Regions from separate parts of the Pseudomonas sp. AC193 genome, predicted to be linked through region 1. Evidence: riboswitches for the same ligand, from Rfam matches in the RefSeq annotation. Region 1 holds a riboswitch; the other holds the start of a gene.
What was found. Region 1 has a riboswitch for manganese ahead of mntP (manganese efflux pump MntP). Riboswitches for the same ligand answer to the same signal wherever they lie in the genome.
Positions count from the first base shown of each region.

Region 2: it holds a riboswitch for manganese, as region 1 does, so the genes downstream of both, ACZZ0D_RS01545 (TMEM165/GDT1 family protein) here and mntP (manganese efflux pump MntP) in region 1, are expected to answer to the same signal.

Region 1 covers NZ_OZ409832.1:1,964,056-1,971,997, forward strand. The annotation lists gene ACZZ0D_RS09075 (APH(3')-II family aminoglycoside O-phosphotransferase) at 204-974, opposite strand; gene ACZZ0D_RS09080 (thiamine pyrophosphate-requiring protein) at 1,129-2,916, shown strand; gene ACZZ0D_RS09085 (DUF72 domain-containing protein) at 3,002-3,745, shown strand; gene mntP (manganese efflux pump MntP) at 3,748-4,311, opposite strand; yybP-ykoY riboswitch at 4,318-4,488, opposite strand; gene ACZZ0D_RS09095 (hypothetical protein) at 4,686-4,904, opposite strand; gene ACZZ0D_RS09100 (lysozyme inhibitor LprI family protein) at 5,020-5,376, shown strand; gene ACZZ0D_RS09105 (MFS transporter) at 5,480-7,159, opposite strand; gene phnE (phosphonate ABC transporter, permease protein PhnE) at 7,348-7,942, opposite strand, start outside.
Region 2 covers NZ_OZ409832.1:314,403-322,344, forward strand. The annotation lists gene ACZZ0D_RS01530 (putative signal transducing protein) at 1-134, shown strand, start outside; gene ACZZ0D_RS01535 (SOS response-associated peptidase) at 170-793, shown strand; gene ACZZ0D_RS01540 (M48 family metallopeptidase) at 1,101-1,919, shown strand; gene ACZZ0D_RS01545 (TMEM165/GDT1 family protein) at 2,069-2,653, opposite strand; yybP-ykoY riboswitch at 2,742-2,866, opposite strand; gene ACZZ0D_RS01550 (class I SAM-dependent methyltransferase) at 2,917-3,915, opposite strand; gene ACZZ0D_RS01555 (2-hydroxyacid dehydrogenase) at 3,948-4,913, opposite strand; gene ACZZ0D_RS01560 (LysE family translocator) at 5,156-5,785, shown strand; gene ACZZ0D_RS01565 (fatty acid--CoA ligase) at 6,045-7,727, shown strand.

The DNA of each region.
Region 1 (7,942 bases):
CTTTCTAACTGAATACATGCAAAACCCAATGTGGGAGCTAGCCTGCTGGCGATCGCGGTGTGTCAGTCAACAGATCAGTAATCTGATGCTCCCTCTTCGCGAGCAAGCCCGCTCCCACTTTGGAATGCATTGCAAATGTGGGAGCGGGCTTGCTCGCGAATGGCCTCACAGTCAGTTGAGTGATGAGTTCTGGACACCGACTTTCAGAAAAACTCATCAAGCAACTGATAAAAGGCAATCCGCCGCTGATCCGGCTGCACGCCGTAAACCTCGAAAAACACCGGCACCCACGCCTCGCCGAGGTTGTGCGTGATGCTATGCGCAGCTAAAGCCAAATCCTGATAACGATCCGCGACTCCCAATCGGCCGCAGTCGACAAAACCGCTGAACTGACCGTTGTCAGCGAGGAAGTTGGGCAGGCACGCATCGCCGTGAGTCACCACCTGATCTTCGTGATCCGGGCGATCCGCAAGCATCTGTTGGAAGACATCTTCAGCAGATCGACCAAGGCGTGAATCGTCGAAATCCTCTTCATCGATCAACCCGGCATTCACGTGCTCACGAGCCAGTTTTATTTTCGGGTCGAGGCTGTGATCGAACGGGCAGGTATCGATTGCAACCTCATGCAGTTCACGCAAAGCGTTGGCGACAAGTGTGACGATCTGCTGCGGCGCAAGGTGCGGGCTGCTGGCCAGATCGCGCCCGGGCACTGCGGTCATCAATAGCCAGTTTTTATCTGCTTCGATGGCGGTTTCAAGCACGTGCGGCGCGGCCAGGTTCTGGCTTGCCATCCAGCGCAGCCGCGCGACCTCGCCGGGCAGTTCGCCCCACTGCATGACGTCCTCGGACTTCACAAACAGCGGTGCTGAATTCGCAGACGCTATGCGCCAAACGTCGGCACGGGATTCGCCGATGGTTTGTTGTTCGACGGTGGCCTCGGCAAAGCGCCGCTGCCAGTTACGGAGTAAGTCCATTGCATTCATCCCTGAGATCAAAAACGCAGACGCGCATTGTGCCGCCCCGGCGGTTTTGATCGCAAACACGAAACTGTGTCCCGTTAATCAATCGAAACTTCGCCGTCCGCTCGACTGTCCAGACCCTTACACCGGCGAAAAGACGAGGATCGAGATGACAACGACAGTAGGCGATTTTTTGGTTGAGCGGCTCAGCCAATGGGGCGTCACGCGGATTTTTGGTTATCCGGGCGACGGCATCAACGGCGTGTTCGGCGCGCTCGATCGAGCTAAAGGCAAGATTGAATTTGTACAGGCGCGGCACGAGGAAATGGCCGCGTTCATGGCCTCGGCCCACGCGAAATTCACTGGCGAGCTGGGCGTGTGCATTGCCACGTCCGGCCCCGGGGCTTCGCATTTGATCACCGGGCTTTACGACGCGCGGATGGATCACATGCCGGTGCTGGCCATCGTTGGGCAGCAGGCGCGCACGGCGTTGGGCAGTCACTATCAGCAAGAGGTGGATCTGGTGTCGATGTTCAAGGACGTCGCCGGCGCGTTTGTGCAGCAGGCATCGGCGCCTTCGCAGGTGCGGCATTTGCTCGACCGGGCGGTGCGTACGGCGGTTGGCGAACGTCGGGTGACCGCGCTGATCCTGCCCAATGATTTGCAGGATCTCGAATATCAGGCGCCGTCCCGCGCGCACGGCACCGCGCATTCCGGCGTCGGTTACACCAAGCCGAAAGTGCTGCCCTATGACGAAGATTTGCAGCGTGCGGCAGACGTTTTGAACGCAGGCGAAAAAGTCGCGATTCTGGTCGGTGCCGGCGCATTGCAGGCGACGGATGAAGTGATTGCCATCGCCGAAAAACTTGGCGCCGGCGTGGCCAAGGCGCTGCTTGGCAAAGCGGTGCTTCCGGATGATTTGCCGTGGGTGACCGGCAGCATCGGCCTGCTTGGTACCGAGCCGAGTTACAAGCTGATGACCGAGTGCGACACCTTGCTGATGATCGGTTCGGGTTTTCCGTATTCGGAGTTTCTGCCCAAAGAGGGGCAGGCGCGTGGTGTGCAGATTGATCTGCAGCCCGACATGCTCAGCCTGCGTTACCCGATGGAGGTCAATCTGGTCGGCGACGCGGCGGAAACCCTCGCGGCGTTGCTGCCGTTGCTCGAACAGAAAAACTCGGGTAAGTGGCGCAAGAAAGTTGAAGGCTGGCGCGGTAGCTGGGAGAAAACTCTGGAAAAACGCGCGATGGCCAAGGCCAAGCCGATCAATCCGCAGCGAGTGGTCTATGAGCTGTCACCGCGAGTTCCGGATGAAGCGATCATCACCAGCGACTCCGGTTCGTGCGCCAATTGGTTCGCCCGTGACTTGAAAATTCGTCGCGGCATGATGTGTTCGTTGTCCGGTGGGCTGGCCTCGATGGGCGCTGCTGTGCCTTATGCAATCGCCGCTAAATTCGCCTATCCCGAACGCTCGGTGATTGCGCTGGTGGGCGATGGCGCGATGCAGATGAACAACATGGCCGAGCTGATCACCGTCGCCAAATACTGGCGGCAGTGGAAGAGCCCGAAATGGATCTGCGCGGTCTTCAACAACGAAGATCTCAACCAGGTGACGTGGGAACAGCGAGTGATGGAGGGCGATCCGAAGTTCGAGGCGTCGCAGAACATTCCCGATGTGCCGTATCACTTGTTCGCCATTTCCATCGGCCTGAAAGGGATTTTCGTTGACCGCGAAGAGGACGTAGCAGGCGCATGGGAACAGGCTTTGGCTTCCGATGTGCCGGTGCTGGTCGAGTTCAAAACCGACCCGAACGTGGCGCCGCTACCGCCGCACATCAAGCTTGAACAAGCGAAGAAATTCGCCACGACGTTGCTCAAGGGCGATGCGGACGAGGCGGGGATTCTGGTGCAAACCGCCAAGCAGGTTTTGAGCTCAGTTCTCCCTAGCAAAAAATAACGTCCCCCTGTAGGAGCTGCCGAAGGCTGCGATCTTTTGACGTTGTTTGTAAGATCAAAAGATCGCAGCCTGCGGCAACTCCTACATGGGAGTGGAGTTTCGGAGGTGCTGTTTGATTTTCATTGGGTGTGCCGGCTGGAGTCTCGGGCGTGAACATTGGCCGGCATTTGCGGAGGAGGGCACGCATTTGCAACGCTATGCGGCGCGGCTCAACTGCGTGGAAATCAACAGCTCGTTTTACCGCCCACATCGCCGCTCAACCTATGAACGTTGGGCGGATTCGGTGCCGGAGGGGTTTCGCTTTTCAGTAAAGGTGCCCAAACAGATTAGTCATGAACGCCGGCTCATGGACTGCGACGAAGAACTCGATGAGTTCCTGGCGCAGTGCAGCGGTTTGGCTGATCGATTGGGCTGTTTGTTGCTGCAATTGCCGCCGTCACTGGCATTTGATGCGGTCAGTGCCGAAGCGTTTTTCAATGCGTTGCGCCAGCGCTTCGACGGCGACGTGGTGCTGGAGCCGCGTCATGAGTCATGGGTGGCTGCCGAATCATTGTTGATCGCTTACCGGATCGCTCAGGCTGTGGTCGATCCGTCGCGCATCAGCAGTGATTCTTCCGCGGTTGGCTGGCACGGAACGCGTTATTGGCGGCTGCACGGTTCACCGCGCATTTACCACAGTGCTTACGATGACTCCTATTTGGAGAGCCTCGCCAACGTATTGCAGGCCGCCGATGCGCATGGCGCGACGACCTGGTGCATTTTCGACAACACCGCCAGCGGGGCCGCGCCAGGCAACGCGTTGGCACTGACGGCGCCGTCTAACGGCTAATCTCAGACCGCGAGATGCTCATACAAAATCGTCGCACCGACGATCATCAGCACCACACCGCCAACGATTTCAGCACGTTTGCCAACCATAGAGCCCAACACCCGGCCGAGCATCACGCCGATGGTCACCATGGTCATGGTCGCCAGACCGATCGCCGCCGCAGCCACCCAGATATTCACGTCGACAAACGCCAGGCCAACGCCCACGGCAAGGGCGTCGATGCTGGTGGCAAACGCGGTGACGGCGAGAATCAGGAAGGAATGCGAACCCGGTTTTTCTTCTTCCTCTTCTTCATGCTTCAGACCGTTGTAGATCATGTGCAGGCCGAGCACCACGAGCAGGGTGAAGGCGATCCAGTGATCCCATTCGGCAACCCATTGGCTCGCGGCTTGGCCGATCAGCCAGCCGATAATGGGGGTGATGGCTTCGATCACGCCGAAGATCAGACCGGTACGCAGGGCTTCCGTGAGGCGAGGTTTGTGCAGGCTGGAGCCTTTGCCGATGGCGGCTGCAAACGCATCCGTGGACATGGCCAGCGCGAGGAAAATGAGGGAAACAGGATTCACGGAGATACTTCCAGTCGGGCTATGAGTCAACGACACAACCACACGCCCGACTTTAGGCATGGATGTGTCGTCGGTCTCACCAACCAAAAGGTGTTCGCACCACGGCATGTTGCCGAGAATGTTGATACGAACGCTTCCGCAGTGCACGGAAACAGGCTACTCCCCAACGAGGTGCGGGATCATAGGCGGGGGAGTATGAAAATTTCGTTAAAAGGCCAGCTCAAGCGGGTATTTGCATTTGACAGCGAACTCTGTGGCGAGGGGATTTATCCCCGTTGGGTCGCGCAGCGGCCCCTCTTTAAAAGCTGGGAGCGCTGCGCACTCCAACGGGGATAAATCCCCTCGCCACAAGGTTATCTGTCAAGCAGCAAACCTTAGTTGCCATCCGCCACTTTGCGTTCAATCTCATCGACCTTGCGCTGCAGCGTCTCGGCATCCTGCTCTTTCACCCGGGTAGACGAAGGCGTAATCACCTCATCCACACCTTTGGTGTCGTCATCGTGGTCTTCAAGATCACGCTCGACCACGTTCACCGGTTTGCCGGATGTGTCGGTAGGTGGGGCATTCGGGGTTTTGTCGTCGTTGCTGTTCATGGTGGTGACCTCCAGTGGTGTAAACATTGGAGGCGGTGGTTTGGCAGGCGTTCAGAAACTTTGCGCTCATGCATTAGCCCAAGAGGGATCAATCGCTGTCTGGATGACCCAACCCATGCGCAACAAAACTCTACTTTCAACCGTGTTCGGCTTGTCTGCCCTGATCATCGGCCATGCTGCTTACGGCGCCAGTTTCGACTGCGACCGGGCCAAAGCTGCCGATGAAAAAGCGGTGTGCGCCAACCGCGCGCTCAACGACATGGACGTGAGCATGGCGCTGCTCTACAAACTGGATCGCCGGTTTCTGCCGATGGGTGGCCGTGGTGCCTTGATTGACGAGCAACAGGCGTGGCTGAAAACCCGTGGCAAATGCGCCGCTGATGTGAAATGCCTCACCGACGTTTATCAGCAGCGAATTCAAGCATTGCAGCAGATCATCGACACCCGCGTGGTCACCCAGGGCCCGTTCTGACACCGCAACACTCCTGTAGGAGCTGCCGCAGGCTGCGATCTTTTGACCTTAAAAAACACAATCAAAAGATCGCAGCCTGCGGCAGCTCCTACAAGGGGGCGGGTCAGTCTTTGAGAATGTCGCGATCCTTGGTTTCCGGCAGGAAGAACGTACCCAGTATCGCCGTCATCACCGCAATCACGATCGGGTACCACAAGCCGTAGTAGATATCCCCGGTGGCCGCGACCATCGCGAACGCCACCGTTGGCAGGAACCCGCCGAACCAGCCGTTACCGATGTGATACGGCAGCGACATCGAGGTGTAGCGAATGCGCGTCGGAAACAGCTCCACCAGCCACGCCGCAATCGGCCCATACACCATGGTCACGTAGATCACCAAAATGGCCAGCAACAGCAGCACCATCGGGTAATTGGTTTTTGCCGGGTCGGCTTTCTCTGGATAACCGGCTTCTTTCAGCGCAGTGCCCAGTGTCGCGGTGAAGGCATCATTGCGGGTTTTGAAGTCGGCGGCGGGCAGGGCGCTGCCGTCGAAACTCTCGACGACTTTGTCGCCAATACGCACTTGCGCCACGGTGCCGGGTTCGGCGGTGACGTTCTCATACGGAATCGCCCGTTTCGCCAACAGCGTCTTGGCCAGGTCACAGGAACTGGTGAATTTGGCCTTGCCCACCGGATCGAACTGGAACGAACACTGTTCGGGGTTGGCGATCACCTTGACCGGGTTTTTCTCCTGAGCGATGAACACATCAGGATTGCCGTACTGGGTCAGCGCATGAAAGATCGGAAAGTAGGTCAGCGCCGCCAGAATGCAGCCGACCATGATGATCGGCTTGCGCCCGATGCGGTCGGACAGGCTGCCGAAAATCACGAAGAATGGCGTACCGATCAACAGTGATCCGGCGATCAGCAAGTTGGCGGTTTGCGGGTCGATCTTCAGCGTTTGCAACAGGAAAAACAGCGCATAGAACTGCCCGGTGTACCAAACCACCGCTTGCCCGGCCGTGCCGCCGAGCAACGACATGATCACCACTTTGAGGTTGTCCCAACGGGCGAATGATTCAGTTAGCGGCGCTTTCGACGCTTTGCCTTCGTCCTTCATTTTCTGGAACACCGGCGACTCGCTCAGTTGCAGGCGGATGTACACCGAGACGATCAGCAGGAGGATCGACAGCAGAAACGGAATCCGCCAGCCCCACTCTTCAAACGCTTCAGTGCCCAGCGCGGTGCGGCAGGCGAGTATCACCAGCAGCGACAGAAACAGGCCGAGGGTCGCGGTTGTTTGAATCCACGAGGTAAAGAAGCCGCGTCTATTACGTGGCGCGTGTTCGGCCACGTAAGTCGCCGCGCCGCCGTATTCACCGCCCAGTGCCAGGCCTTGCAGCAGTCGAAGGGTAATCAGAATCACCGGTGCAGCGACGCCAATGGTCGCGTAACCGGGCAGCAAACCGACAATCGCAGTCGAGACGCCCATGATGACGATGGTGATCAGAAACGTATGTTTGCGCCCGATCATGTCGCCGAGCCGGCCGAACACAATCGCGCCGAACGGCCGCACCGCAAAGCCTGCCGCAAACGCCAGCAGGGCAAAGATGAACGCGGTGGTTTCGTTGACGCCGGCAAAGAAGTGCTTGGCGATGATTGCCGCCAGCGAACCGTAGAGGTAAAAGTCGTACCACTCGAAAACGGTGCCCAGCGAGGAGGCGAAGATGACTTTGCGCTCCTCCTTGGTGATGCCGCCGCTGCGCGGTGGACTGCCGGTGGATGTTGTGTAAGTCGTGGCCATGGGTGTTCTCCGTCGTGCTTATTGTTGTAGGCCGGAGTCCCCCAATACCGCTTATCTCACCCTGGCCTTGTGGCAGATGCCTGAAGCGCTGATGCGTAAAGCGTGCACAGTTTGCCGTCGGGCAGTTGTGCACGCTTTCCTGAAGCATAATCAGCTTCTGGCAGATATCCACTCGCCAGCATCGGCACTTACGCCTTGACCCAACGCTGTCGGCTCCACGCACTCAACCAGTCCACCATGAACACCAGCACCAGCATCGCCAGAATCACCGTGCTGGCCTGCGCTTCCTGAAACAGGCTGAGGCTCACGTAGAGCATCTGGCCGAGACCGCCAGCACCGACAAAACCCAGCACACTGGCCATGCGAATGTTGTTTTCCCAGCGATAGAGGATGTAGGCGAGCAGTTGCGGCGCCAGATTGGGCAGGGTGCCGTAGCAGAAGGCGAGAATCGGGTTGCCGCCCTGCAAACGGATCGCCTCGGCGGGTTGCGGCGGCGTGTTTTCCAGCGCTTCGGCGAACAACCGGCCGAGTACTCCCGTGGTGTGTAAGGCGAGGGCGAGGGCGCCGGCATTCGGGCCAAGGCCGGCAGCGAGCACCATCAGCGCCGCCCAGACCAGTTCCGGAATCGCCCGCAAGGCATTCAGCAGCAGGCGCGCAACACTTTGCAGCGGCCAGCCGAAACGTCCCGCCGCCGGCAGCGCCAGAACAATGCCAACAACTGCCGCCAATAGCGTGCCGACAGCGGACATGGCCAGGGTTTCCATGGAGCCGTGGAAGATCGCT
Region 2 (7,942 bases), 1.6 Mb from region 1:
TCTTCGGCTTGCTCGGGCTGTCGGTCGACAACGACCAGGCCGAATACGCCCGCGAGCTGATCACCGCGTACAATGCCGCGCTGCCGCTGCCCGGCGACGAACCGGAGAGCTTCCCCGGGACGCTGGTCTGTTAGGCTGACGATCGTTTTATTTAGAGTCTTGTTGCCCCATGTGTGGACGTTATGCCCTGTTTCGCTGGAACCGCGATTTCGCGGCCCTGCCAGGTTTTCCCGCCGATCAACAGGCGCAGTGGAACATTTCCCCCAACGATTCGGTGTTGATGCTGCGTGCCGGTGACGCCGGCGAACGCACGCTGGCCCACGCCCGCTGGGGGCTGACGCCGCCGTGGCTGACCGATCTGTCGAAAACACCGGCGCATGCCCGCGCGGAAACCGTGGCCGAACAGCCGATGTTCCGTGAGGCGCTGCGTCAGCGTCGCTGCCTGCTGCCGGCGAATGGTTTTTACGAATGGCGCGGCACTCAGCGCAAACGCCCGTACTGGCTGACGCCGGGGGAGGGCGCGTCGCTGTTTTTCGCGGCGATCTGGGAAGCGTATCCGGTGCAGGAACAGGTCTGGTTGAGTACGGCGGTGATTACGCAGTCGGCGTCGGGTCAGCGCCGACCGTTGATTCTGGATGAGGCGGGGCAGGCGGCGTGGCTGGATCCCGAGACGCCGTTGCATGTGTTGCAGGCGTTGCTGGCGAGTGAGCCGGCGGTGTTGCGGGAGCGGGTGTTGGCGAATCTGATCAATGATCCGAAGCTCAATGGGCCGGAGTGTTTGACGCCGGGTTGAGTTGTCTGGTCTATCAAGAGCCCCTCACCCTAACCCTCTCCCAGAGGGAGAGGGGACTGATCGGGGGATATTGACGCGATGCACCGACCTGAACCTTCTGTTTTGAATCCATAATCGCCACGCTTTCTCAGGTCGATGTATGGCGCAAGACAACTCGGTCAGTCCCCTCTCCCTCCGGGAGAGGGCTAGGGTGAGGGGCTTTTGAACTGTGGGACATGTCTGAAAGTCACTGCAACACGTCCGTTGTATCTGGCGTCGATACAATTACCCGCCTAGGATACCCGGCAGGTTTTCAGGGAGCTTTTGAATGAACAAGACATTGGTTGTAAGTGCACTGAGCGCAGCGTTGTTGCTGGCCGGTTGTCAGTCGGTCAACACCACCAGCGGCGGCGCCGTGGGTGTGGAGCGCAAGCAGTACATGTTCAGCATGCTGTCCTCGCAAGAGGTCGACCAGATGTATGCCCAGTCGTATCAGAAGACCGTCGGCGAAGCGTCCACCAAAGGTGTGCTGGACAAGACCAGCAGCGACGCCAAACGCGTTCAGGCGATCGCCGACCGTTTGATCGCTCAGGCGCCGAACTTCCGCCCCGATGCGGCGCAATGGAAATGGGAAGTCAATCTGATCAAGAGTGACGAGCTCAACGCCAACTGTGGCCCCGGCGGCAAGATCATTTTCTACACCGGGCTGATCGACAGCCTGAAACTCACCGACGATGAAATCGCCGCGGTCATGGGCCATGAAATCGCCCACGCCTTGCGCGAGCACGGCCGTGAGGCGATGTCCAAGGCCTACGGGATTGAAATGGCCAAGCAGGGCGCGGGTGCGTTGCTCGGTCTGGGCCAAGACAGCCTGGCGCTGGCCGACACCGTGGCCAACTACGGCATGACGCTGCCGAACAGCCGCGCGAACGAAAACGAAGCCGACCTGATTGGTCTGGAACTGGCCGCCCGCGCCGGCTACAACCCGAATGCCGCGATCACCCTGTGGGACAAGATGAGCAAGGCCTCGGAAGGTTCACCACCGGAGTTCATGAGCACTCACCCGGCATCGGCTAGCCGGATTGCTTCGTTGCAGGCAGCGATTCCAAAGGTCATGCCGCTTTACGAACAAGCCCCGAAATCCTGATGAATTTGCAGTGAGGCTGATGGCCCCTTCGCGAGCAAGCCCGCTCCCACACTGGATGTGCTTGAGCACATAATCTGTGTCCACTGCCATCTAATGTGGGAGCGGGCTTGCTCGCGAAGAACGATCACGCGGTTTATCGACGTGCGTTGTTAAACCCAACCACTGCTCTGCATCGCTTTGTACACCGCGACAATTGCCAGAATCATGAACGCCGACGCCGCGAGGCGACGGATCAGGGTCAGCGGCAATTTGTCGGCGGCAAAGTTACCGGCCAATACCACCGGCACGTTGGCAATCAACATGCCCGCCGTCGTCCCGATAATCACCAGCCACAAGTCAGGGTATTGCGCGGCCAGCATCACCGTCGCGACCTGAGTCTTGTCACCCATTTCAGCCAGGAAGAACGCAATCAGCGTGGTCAGGAACGGCCCGAACTTACGTGCCGTGCTGCTTTCATCGTCGTCCATTTTGTCTGGCACCAACGTCCACAGCGCCGTGGCCGTGAAGCTCGCGGCGAGGATCCAGTGCAGCGTCGCATTCGAGAAGAAACTGCCGAACCAGGCGCCTACCGCACCGGCTGCTGCGTGGTTGGCCAGGGTCGCGGCGACAATACCGGCAATGATCGGCCAGGGTTTGCGGAAGCGAGCGGCGAGAATCAGCGCGAGCAGTTGCGTCTTGTCGCCGATTTCGGCCAAGGCAACGATTGCGGTGGGAACGAGTAACGAGTCCAGCATCAGGATTTTCCTAAGGGGCGGGTCGACACGGCTATGACACGTACAGCCTTCCCGCCCCGGGTAAGGTGTGCGTGTCATAGGTCTTGTCAAACCCTGCGATCCGTCTGATGCGGACGCTTGGGTCGCATACGCCATGATCTGAGGATCAAGTATGTTGACGTATGCCGGACGAGCTTGGCGCTCGTGGGAGACTACTCCCCTAGGACGGAGCGGATTCTGCCTAGGCAAATCCGATTGAGCAAGCCTCTTTTTTGAAAGAAGTTCTAGCCGCGCTTGGCCCGGTAAATCCGGAAGCCATTGCCTTCGGCCTTGATCGCGCACACGCCTAGATGCTCTTCGATCAGCGGTTGGTACTTGAGGAAACTGTTGGCGACCAAGCGCAGTTCGCCACCGTTTTTCAGATGTTTGGCCGCTTTTCGCAGCAAGTTCTCGGTGGCGAAGTAATCAGTGTGTACGCCGACATGGAACGGCGGATTGCTCAAAATTGCGCTCAAACCCATCGGCGCCGCATCGATGCCATCGCCTGTCAGCACCTCGGCCTCCAGACCGTTAGCGGCCAATGTCAGACGACTGCTGGCAGCGGCAAACGCGTCGACATCAAGCAGCGTCACCTGATTATGCGGATAGCGACGCTTCACCGCCGCGCCCAACACACCCGCGCCGCAACCGAAGTCGAGCAGATGGCCACTCGGCAATTTGTCCAGATGTTCCAGCAGCAGGGCGCTGCCGCGATCAAGACGACCGTGGCTGAACACGCCCGGCAGGCTGATCACTTTCAACGGGCCTTCGGCCAGCGGCAATTCATAAGTCTGCGCGAGGCTTTCCAGCGATTTCGTTTCTGGCGCGTTGGCCACGGTGACTTGCCAGAGCTGGCAGTGACGCGCGCTGTCGAGTTTGCGCGGCTTGCCGAACGGATTGAGCTGTTTCGACGCGCCTTCGATGCCGCTGCGTTTTTCCCCGACCAGAAAAACTTCTCGACCGGCCAGACGCGAGGCCACGGCGTTGAGGATGTAATCGGTCAGATCCTTGGACTTGGGCAAGAACACCACAGCGCTATCAAACTCACGCTCCGGAACATTCACGCCGAAATGGCTGCGACCTTCGAAGCGAGCGTCCAGCGCCGCTTGATCGCCGGCATGCCAGCACCAGCCGAACGCGTTGGGCAAGCGCCCGAGCAGATCGTCGGCGGGCAAACCGGCCAACAACAACGAACCTTGAAACAACTCGGGCTGACGAAGCAGTACTTCACTGCGCGGATCCATAACTGCTCCTCAAAAAAAAGTGCCGCAGTTTATCAACTGACGACCCGCAGCGCCTTACCGCTGAAGAACGCCTGAGCGTTTTCGGTCAATTGACCGACGATGCGCTGGCGCGCTTCAACACTGCCCCAAGCGTTGTGCGGCGTAACGATCAACCGTGGAATGTCCGCCGCGAGCAACGGATTGCCCTGGGTCGGCGGCTCGACGCTCAACACATCCGTCGCCGCGCCGCCGAGGTGACCATTACGCAGCGCATCGGCCAACGCCTGTTCATCGATCAAACCGCCACGCGCGGTGTTGACCACGAAGGCGCCGGGTTTCATCGACGCCAGTTCGCGGGCACCAATGAAGTGGCGGGTGTGCTCGTTGAGCGGGCAGTGCAGGGTGAGGGCGTCGATTTGCGGCAGCAGTTCCTCCAGCGGCAGACGATCCGAGCGGGCAGGGCGCCCGGGGATCTGTCCGAGCAAAACGCGCATGCCGAAGGCTTCGGCCAGTCGCGCCACCGCGCCACCGAGTTCGCCGTGACCGAGCAAACCCAGGGTTTTGCCTTCCAGTTCAACAATCGGATAGTCGAGCAGGCAGAACTGTTTCGCCTGCTGCCAGCGACCTTCGCCGACGGCTTTCTGATAATCGGCCAGACGCGTGGCGAGGTTGAGCAGCAGCATGATCGTGTGTTGCGCCACCGACGGCGTGCCGTAACCCTGACAGTTGCACACGGTGATGCCGTGAGCGCGGGCGGCGGCGAGGTCGACGTTGTTGGTGCCGGTGGCGGTGATCAGGATCAGCTTCAAATCAGGGTTGGCAGCCATCGCGGCGGCGTCGATCAGGATCTTGTTGGAAATGGCCACGGTGGCGCCTTGCAGGCGTTCGCTGACTTGCTCGGGCAGGGTCTGGGCGAAGAGTTGCAGATCGCTGAAACACTCGCGCAACGGACTGAGGTCGAGGTCGCCAAGATCGAGCGACGGGTGATCAAGGAATACGGCGCGGCGCGTGTTCGTCATCAACTGTACCTTTTAGGCTTTGAGCGTTGGGCGTAATCTGCCGAGCCTACCAGATGAAACAATTGGTTACTCAGTGCCATAGGTACTCGCAATACCTGTGGGAGCGGGCTTGCTCGCGAAGGGGGCGAGTCAGGCGAATAGAGGTTGCCTGACACACCGCATTCGCGAGCAAGCCCGCTCCCACAAGGAGCCGCATCTATACAGTGAATCCAATTTTCCTGATCAATTTCAGAGGAGCCCCCATGTACTGGACCGAGTTCTTGACCGTTGCACTGATCCACCTGCTGGCCGTCGCCAGCCCCGGCCCGGACTTTGCCGTGGTGGTGCGCGAAAGCGTGACCCACGGGCGTCGCGCCGGTACCTGGACGGCACTCGGTGTCGGTACGGCGATTTTCCTCCACGTTGGTTATTCGCTGCTGGGCATCGGCCTGATCGTGTCGCAATCGATCGTGCTGTTCAACGCGTTGAAATGGGCGGCGGCGGCTTATCTGCTGTACATCGGCTTCAAGGCCTTGCGCGCGCAACCGGCGAAAACCGTCACCGACGATCTGCACAAAGAAGCCGGCGTACGCACGGCTCGCGGCGCGTTCACTTCGGGCTTCGTGACCAATGGCCTCAACCCGAAAGCCACGCTGTTCTTCCTGTCGCTGTTCACCGTGGTAATCAACCCGCACACGCCGCTGTCGGTGCAAGCCGGTTACGGGATTTATCTGGCGGTCGCGACGGCCGTGTGGTTTTGCCTGGTGGCGATGCTGTTCAGCCAACAACGTGTACGCGCCGGTTTTGCCCGCATGGGCCACTGGTTTGACCGCACCATGGGCGCGGTGCTGATTGCTCTCGGCGTGAAAATCGCGTTTACCGAGATGCATTGATCCCACCAAAACCACCCACTGTAGGAGCTGCCGAAGGCTGCGATCTTTTGATCTTGATTGTTAAAAAACAAAGTCAAAAGATCGCAGCCTTCGGCAGCTCCTACATGTGTTGAAGCTCGTCCTGCGATGGCAAGTGCTGGCGCAAAGCTAGCATTTGTACGGCTCTGCAAATCATTCCTTTGGCTGATTTGGCTGGCGTATAAGGGTTCTAGAGTACAAATCTCTATGCCAACACCGTGCAGCCAGAAAAGGGATTCATATGTTGCAGACTCGCGTCATTCCCCCGGCCGATGGGGCCTACCAGTATCCATTGCTGATCAAACGGCTGCTGATGTCCGGCGCCCGTTACGAGAAAACCCGCGAGATCATTTACCGTGACCAGATCCGCTACAGCTACCCGACCCTGATCGAGCGAGTTGCGCGGCTGGCCAACGTGCTGACAGCGGCCGGTGTGAAGGCCGGTGACACTGTTGCGGTGATGGATTGGGACAGCCATCGTTACCTGGAATGCATGTTTGCGATTCCGATGATCGGCGCGGTGATCCACACGATCAACGTGCGCCTGTCGCCGGAACAGATCCTCTACACCATGAACCACGCCGAAGACCGCTTTGTGCTCGTCAACAGCGAGTTCGTCGGCCTTTATCAAGCAATCGCGCCGCACCTGACCACGGTCGAGAAGACCCTGCTGCTGACCGATCTGCCGGAAAAAACCGCCGACTTGCCGAATCTGGTCGGCGAATACGAGCAACTGCTGGCGGCTGCGAGCCCGCAGTACGATTTCCAGGATTTCGACGAAAACTCCGTCGCGACCACGTTCTACACCACCGGCACCACCGGCAACCCGAAAGGCGTGTACTTCACCCATCGGCAATTGGTGCTGCACACCATGGGCGTGTCGACGATCATGGGTTCCATCGACAGCGTGCGCCTGCTCGGCACCAACGATGTGTACATGCCGATCACGCCGATGTTCCACGTCCACGCCTGGGGCCTGCCTTATGTGGCGACCATGCTCGGGCTGAAACAGGTTTATCCGGGGCGCTACGATCCGGAATATCTCGTGGAGTTGTGGCGCAAGGAGAAGGTCACGTTCTCCCATTGCGTGCCGACCATTTTGCAAATGCTGCTCAACGCCAAAGGCGCGCAGGGCACCGATTTTGGCGGCTGGAAGATCGTCATCGGCGGCAGTGCGCTCAATCGCTCGCTGTACGAAACCGCCAAGACGCGCGGCATTCAACTGACGGCCGCGTACGGCATGTCGGAAACCGGTCCGCTGGTTTCCTGCGCACACCTCAATGATGAATTGATGGCCGGCAGCGAAGACGAGCGCACCACTTACCGGATCAAGGCCGGTGTGCCGGGGCCACTGGTGGAAGCGGCGATCGTCGATGCCGAGGGCAATTTCCTCCCGGCGGACGGCGAGACCCAAGGCGAACTGGTGCTGCGCGCGCCATGGCTCACCGAAGGTTATTTCAACGAGCCACAAAAAGGTGCAGAGCTCTGGGCCGGCGGCTGGCTGCACACCGGCGACGTCGCCACGCTCGACAGCATGGGCGTGATCGACATCCGCGACCGCATCAAGGACGTGATCAAGACCGGTGGCGAATGGATTTCCTCGCTGGACCTCGAAGATCTGATCAGCCGTCACGTCGCGGTACGCGAAGTAGCAGTGGTCGGCATCGCTGATCCGCAGTGGGGCGAGCGCCCGTTTGCACTGCTGGTGATCCGCGAAGGGCACGTGATCGGGGCCCGTGAGCTCAAGGAACACCTCAAGCCGTTCGTGGAATTGGGCCACCTGAGCAAGTGGGCGATCCCGAGTCAGATCGCCCTTGTTACCGAAATTCCCAAGACCAGTGTCGGCAAGCTCGACAAGAAGCGCATCCGCCTCGACATCACCGAATGGCAGGCCAATAACAGCACCTTCCTCTCGACACTTTGAGTGTCTTCTGGCGCGCCGAAAACGGCGCGCCAGCCCCACCAAGCAAGCGCTTGGCTTGTGAAATCAAAAAAATCAGCCATCCTTGCCGTGCCGACGACTGTCGGACTGGCGAAAGGACTGTTCCAGAGTGGTTGGCCACTGCAAATCACACTTTAGAGGGATCAAGCAGTACCCCCTGCTGGATATAGTCCATTCAAGGATTTTTAAGAACGGAG